2 regions of the Bacillus sp. iso_77 genome follow, and region 2 is predicted to be linked to the other one. Evidence: a T-box and tRNA genes for the amino acid it is inferred to sense, from the RefSeq annotation. Region 2 holds a T-box; the other holds one or more tRNA genes.

Region 1 (3,415 bases), 1.3 Mb from region 2:
CCGTACCAACTGGTATATTCAGAATCTCACTAATTTCTTTTAACGAGAGTTCATCAATATACTTTAATACGATGACCGAGCGATATTTATCGGGTAATCTTAAAATTTTTTGCTGAATGGTGCTCGATAATTCAAGCGACACCACCTCGTCCTCTGGCAAAATGCCGTCAGCCGCAATTTGAGAATACATATTCAGTCCTTCTGTCCCTGCCACCTCTGCATCTAAATAATAATCCGGCTTTTTTTTACGAATACGGTCGATGGTCAGGTTGGTTGCAATGCGGTACAGCCACGTGGAAAACTTACGATTCACATCAAAGCTCTCAATATTCACATAGGCACGAATAAACGCCTCCTGCGCAATATCTTCTGCTTCATGTGCATTCCCAAGCATACGATAGCACAGCTGATAAATTTTGTCTTTATACAGGTCTACGATGTCTGCAAATGCGTTCTGGTCGCCTTTTTTCACTTGCTTAATTCTCTTTTTAATCATTGTTTCCATAGTATATTCAACCTCTGCCTTCACCGGTCTTTATGTATACGAACCTCGTTCCAAAAGGTTTCATTCTCCTCTAAAAAATAGTGTAACAAATTTTTGACAGCATGTTACGCTTATCAGCCGGTAAAAACCTTAACATATCCTTAAATTTCCCCAAAATTAAAAAAAGAACGGGAACAAGTCCCGCTCTATAATAGCTTTTCACCCATTAAAGAACCAATTAATGCAACTGCCGCTTCTGCTGTTTTATTTTTCTCATCTAATACCGGATTCACCTCAACAAACTCAGCAGAAGTCAAAATCCCTGCTTCCTCTAAAAGCTCCATTGCAAGATGACTCTCTCTATAACTGATGCCGCCAACAACCGGCGTTCCCACGCCAGGGCACTCCGCTGGATCAAGGCCGTCTAAATCAAGCGACAAATGAACACCATCTGTTCTTTCTTTTAAATACGCAATGGCTTCCTCCATCACTCTCGTCATCCCTAATCGATCTATTTCATGCATCGTATACACTTTAATACCTTTTTCTCTAATCAATGCCCGCTCTCCTTCATCTAAAGAACGAGCACCGATCAAGATCACATTCTCAGACTTTACTTTAGGTGTATAACCGCCAATATTGATTAGATCAGCATGCCCAAAGCCGAGACTGACAGCGAGCGGCATCCCATGAATATTTCCAGAAGGAGAAGTTTCCTCTGTATTTAAATCACCGTGCGCATCATACCAAATGACACCCAAATTTTCATAATGTTTGGCTACACCGGCTAGTGTACCAATTGCAATGCTATGATCCCCGCCTAAAATCAGCGGAAACGAACCTGACTGCACAATACCGCTAACCTTTTCAGCAAGAAGCTGGTTTGCGCCAGCATTCTCCGTTAAGTTTTTCAGTTTTTCACTTGTATAGAGACCTTTCTCATCATCTCTTTGCTCAACAGGAATATCCCCTAGATCTTCGACATCAAATGAAAGCGATTCCAATTTTTCTTTTACACCAGCACAGCGAATGGCACTCGGCCCCATATCGACGCCCCTTCTCATTTGACCGAGATCCATCGGCACCCCGACAATTGTGACCTTCTTTTGATCTCCCATATGTACATCCCCTTTCCGTTCATGCTTATATTTTACTTTCTCGGTGCCTTCTGACTCAACTCAACAATATTTTGAATAGTTATACATTCCAATCGTCAAAATAAAAAAAGACACCTTTTTAAAAAAGGTGTCTTAACTGGGCTAGCTGGATTCGAACCAACGCATGACGGAGTCAAAGTCCGTTGCCTTACCGCTTGGCTATAGCCCAAAAATGGTGGAGGGGGGCGGATTCGAACCGCCGAACCCGGAGGGAGCGGATTTACAGTCCGCCGCGTTTAGCCACTTCGCTACCCCTCCACATATGGAATTGATAAAAGAAAAACAGTGCCGGCAAGAGGACTTGAACCCCCAACCTACTGATTACAAGTCAGTTGCTCTACCAGTTGAGCTACACCGGCATATGGTGGAGGATGACGGGCTCGAACCGCCGACCCTCTGCTTGTAAGGCAGATGCTCTCCCAGCTGAGCTAATCCTCCACATGATGGTGACCCGTACGGGATTCGAACCCGTGTTACCGCCGTGAAAGGGCGGTGTCTTAACCGCTTGACCAACGGGCCAGTTTGTCAAGTTTACTGTTTCCGTGAAGCTGACAAAAGTTATTATATACAGGTTGTCCCCCTTTTGTAAAGGGGATTTTTATTTTTTTTATTTTCTAACTATTCAACCCTCATCAGCACAACATTTCGACTGAAATATAATTTCAGTATTTAAATATAATATTGAAATTTCATGTCATACTCAATATACTGAAAATGAAGAAATAAGGAGGTATGTCACATGCAGCCATCTCAACTGCGTTCTTTGACAACAGAATCAAGAAACCCTAACACCATGAGAATTTCACAAGCCAGCCCGCTAGAAATACTCCAAATGATCAATGCGGAAGATATGAAGGTCGCTGAAGCCGTCAACCGTGTCCTTCCAGACGTAAAGACAGCAAGTGACTTTGCCTTTGAATCCATCTCGAATGGGGGCAGACTCATTTATCTAGGCGCTGGAACAAGCGGCAGAATTGGGGTAATGGATGCGGTCGAATGTCCACCTACCTATAGCATTTCACCTGATGTCATCGTAGGCATCATGGCCGGTGGCGACTCTGCCTTTTCACATGCAGCAGAAGATGTGGAAGACAGTGAAGAAGCTGGTCAAAAAGATTTAGAACACATCCACCTGACATCAAAAGATACGGTTGTGGGTATCGCGGCGAGCGGTAGAACACCCTATATCATTGGCGCTTTAAACTATGCTAGAACCATTGGAGCAAAAACAGTAGCCCTCAGCTGCAATGAACAAGCAGAGATTAGCGAACTAGCAGACTGCGCCATTGAAGTCGTCGTAGGAGCAGAAGCCATCACTGGGTCAACACGAATGAAAGCCGCATCCGCTCATAAAATGATTTTAAATATGCTTTCCACCTCTGTCATGATCAGACAAGGCAAAGTATATGAAAACCTGATGGTAGATGTAAAAGTAAGCAATCATAAACTGAAAGAACGCGCCATCACCATCATTCAGCATGTGACCAATGCTTCCTACGAACAAGCCGTAAAAGCCCTTGAAGCAGCCGATTTAGAAGTTAAAACAGCCATCGTCATGCTCCAAACCAAAACAGATAAAAAGACAGCCAAAGACCTGCTCAACAAAGCAGATGGTCACATCGACAAAGCCATCTTACGTCATCAATCTTAAAGGAGGAAACTCATGTCAGCAGGCGGACTCACCCTACTACACACAATGAAATCAAAGCTTCCCCAATCTGAAAAAATCATTGCAGACTATATCCTTGCCCATCCTGACAAAGTCATTAAAAGC
Region 2 (3,415 bases):
GCTTATACAAACGAAGATTCACTCCTTGAGTAAGAAACAGACAAATGAGAGAAAACCGCTCTGTAAAAGCTTAATTCCTACTTCTGAATAAAAAAGAAAAGCACCTCAATGTATATGAACATTTGAGGTGCTTTTCATGATACTTACTGTTTCATAAGGATTTATTTATACGTCACAAGGAAATATTTCTTTTTCCCTCTTCTTAAGACGGTAAATTGGTTTTCAATTCTATCTTCAGCTGAAAGGACGTAGTCTTTGTCGGTTTGTCTCTCTCCGTTGATGGAAACTGCGCCATTCGTGATATCTTCACGTGCTTGGCGTTTTGATGGAGACAGTTTTGATTCGACAAGAACATCAACCAGTGTTAATTCTTCTGCACTGTCTTTCTCCATTGATGGCACATCTTTAAAGCCTACTTTCACTTCTTCTGCTGTAAGAGATTTAATCTCACCTTTAAATAGCGCATTTGAGATGTTGACAGCCTGTTCTAGTGATTCACGGCCATGCACAAGTGTTGTGACTTCTTCTGCCAAACGGCGCTGTGCTTCACGTTTTTCAGGAGCTGTTTGCACTTTTTCTTCATACGATGCGATCTCTTCTTTTGATAGGAACGTAAAGTATTTTAAGTATTTCACGACATCACGGTCATCTGTGTTGATCCAGAATTGGTAGAATTCATATGGTGATGTTTTTTCTTTATCTAACCAAATGGCGCCGCCTTCTGTTTTACCAAACTTCGTGCCATCTGCTTTTGTCACAAGCGGCATTGTGAGACCGAATGCTTTTGCACCTTCTGCTTCAGACTTACGGATCAACTCAAGGCCAGATGTGATATTTCCCCACTGGTCGCTTCCGCCAATTTGCAGTTTACAGTTTTCATTTCTGTAAAGGTTTAAAAAGTCTAAAGATTGCAGGATAACGTAGCTGAACTCTGTGTACGAAATTCCTGTCTCAATCCGTGAGCTGACGATATCTTTTGCGAGCATGAAGTTGACACCGAAGTTCTTTCCAATATCACGAAGGAACGTGATGACATTCATTTGACTGATCCAGTCATAGTTATTGACGATGACAGCTGGGTTGTCACCTGCTTCAAAATCAAGGAATTGAGAGAGCTGGCCTTTGATTTTCTCTGACCACTGTTCGACGATTTCTGCTGGGTTTAGTGAACGTTCTGCTTTTTTGAAACTTGGGTCACCAATCAGTCCAGTTGCGCCGCCAACAAGTGCAATCGGATGATGACCTGCTTCTTGGAATCTGCGCAATGTTAAAATTGGCAGTAAGTGACCAATGTGCAAGCTGTCAGCTGTTGGATCAAAACCGGAGTATAGCTTGATTTTTTCTTCTGCTAATAATTTTGTTAAACCTTCTTCATCTGTTTGCTGCTGAATTAATCCTCTGAACGATAATTCTTCCATCAATTGACTCATATCCAAATCTCCTTTTTTTACAATTCAACATAAAAAACGCCCCTTCGAATGAACGAAGGGACGATATATATCGCGGTACCACCCTGCTTAAAAGACAAAACAACACGTCTTTTCACTTACACTGATAACGGACAGATCCGTTCTTTCACTAATCAGGCAACATGTATGCTCCTTTTCGTAAAAGCGGTTCGTGAGGGTAATTCGAATATCTCTTTGTACTGACTCGCACCAGCCGTCAGCTCTCTTGGACAGGGAAAGATGATTCTACTGAATCTCAGTCAAAACCTTTTCATATTCAACTAAAGTCATTTTTAACATACTTTTGATATCAAGTCAACTGACGGAAGCGATTAATCTTCCATTGTCGAGAGATCGCCAGCAGGTAAATTCAGTTCCCACGCTTTTAGCACACGTCTCATAATTTTACCGCTGCGTGTTTTTGGCAGTTTGTCTTTAAACTCAATTTCTCTCGGTGCTGCATGTGCAGCGAGTCCTTTTTTCACAAACGTGCGAATCTCTTCTTTCAGCTCATCTGTCGGTTCGTATCCGCTTCTAAGCGCTATAAATGCTTTAATAATTTCACCGCGCACAGGATCTGGTTTTCCGATAACACCAGCCTCTGCAATGGCCGGATGTTCCACCAGTTTACTTTCTACCTCAAATGGACCGACCCGCTCTCCTGACGTCATAATGACATCGTCGACACGTCCCTGGAACCAGAAGTATCCATCTTCATCCATATAAGCTGAATCTCCTGAAACATACCAATCTCCCGGCATAAAGTAAGATTCATATTTTTCAGGATTGTTCCAGATCGTATGCATCATAGACGGCCAGCCCTTTTTGATGGCAAGGTTCCCCATCCGGTATGGCGGAAGTTCATTTCCGGCATTATCTACAATCGCGGCTTCAACGCCTGGAATTGGTTTCCCCATCGAACCTGGTTTGATATCCATGCATGGATAGTTACAAATCAGCTGTGCACCTGTTTCTGTCATCCACCAAGTGTCATGAATTCGTTTACCGAATACAGCGTCTCCCCAGCGGATCACTTCTGGATTTAGTGGCTCTCCTACACTTAACACATGACGGAGTGAGCTGAGATCATATTTTTGAATGAGATCGTCTCCTGCTCCCATCAGCATTCTGAAGGCTGTCGGTGCACTGTACCAAACGGTCACACCAAGCGATTCAATGGTTTCGTACCACGTATCAGGATTGAACCTGCCGCCTAAAATGACATTCGTCGCTCCATTCAGCCACGGAGAAAAAATACCGTACACCGTCCCTGTTACCCAGCCTGGATCAGCTGTACACCAGTAGACATCTTCTTCTGTCAAATCAAGTACCCATTTACCCGTCTGGCCTTGCTGCACCATTGCGCCATGAACATGGAGCACACCTTTTGGCGTACCAGTGGACCCTGACGTGTAATGAAGCAGGTATCCATCTTTTTCATCCATCCACTCGATTTCAAGTTCCTTCGCTGCCTGTTCAAATGCTTCTTCAAAGTGAATCGTCCGCACATCACCTGCATCCTCTTTTTCACCGCCGACAATGATGACGGATTCAAGCTTTGGAAGTTCTGCAAACGGAATCCGCTCAAGCAGATCAGGCGTTGTCACAATCACTTTTGCCTCACTATTTTCTAAACGATCTTTGACGGCACCTTCCATAAATGCCTCAAATAACGGACCGACGATCGCACCAATTTTGACAGCACCAAGCAGTAGAAAATAGAGCTCAGGTGATCTTGGCATAAAGATAAACACGCGATCCCCTTTTTGCACATGTGCCTGTTCTCTTAATAGATTTCCTGCTTTGTTTGTCTTGATTTTCATATCCCTGAACGTATACTTTTCATCCCGCTCTGAATCTTTGTAGTGAAGCGCCACCTTGTTTTTACGAAACGAGTCCGCATGTCTGTCAATCGCTTCATAAGCTGCATTTACTTTTCCTGTTTCATACCAAGAGAAATTTTTTCT

Evidence for each region. A T-box is a leader RNA that pairs with one kind of tRNA and senses whether it is charged. The one in region 2 lies ahead of tyrS (tyrosine--tRNA ligase), so its partner is inferred to be a tRNA-Tyr.
Region 1: it encodes a tRNA-Tyr, which carries the amino acid that the T-box ahead of tyrS (tyrosine--tRNA ligase) is inferred to sense. The anticodon was not compared.

The regions. Positions count from the first base shown of each region.
Region 1 is NZ_CM149683.1:181,224-184,638, reverse strand. Features, by position in the region: gene sigW (RNA polymerase sigma factor SigW) at 1-505, opposite strand, end outside; gene rocF (arginase) at 691-1,602, opposite strand; tRNA gene AC0VYC_RS01050 (tRNA-Gln) at 1,739-1,810, opposite strand; tRNA gene AC0VYC_RS01045 (tRNA-Tyr) at 1,815-1,899, opposite strand; tRNA gene AC0VYC_RS01040 (tRNA-Thr) at 1,928-2,000, opposite strand; tRNA gene AC0VYC_RS01035 (tRNA-Val) at 2,004-2,079, opposite strand; tRNA gene AC0VYC_RS01030 (tRNA-Glu) at 2,086-2,160, opposite strand; gene murQ (N-acetylmuramic acid 6-phosphate etherase) at 2,381-3,292, shown strand; gene AC0VYC_RS01020 (MurR/RpiR family transcriptional regulator) at 3,305-3,415, shown strand, end outside.
Region 2 is NZ_CM149683.1:2,638,412-2,641,826, forward strand. Features, by position in the region: gene AC0VYC_RS13510 (antibiotic biosynthesis monooxygenase family protein) at 1-33, shown strand, start outside; gene tyrS (tyrosine--tRNA ligase) at 162-1,430, opposite strand; T-box leader at 1,484-1,721, opposite strand; gene acsA (acetate--CoA ligase) at 1,781-3,415, opposite strand, start outside.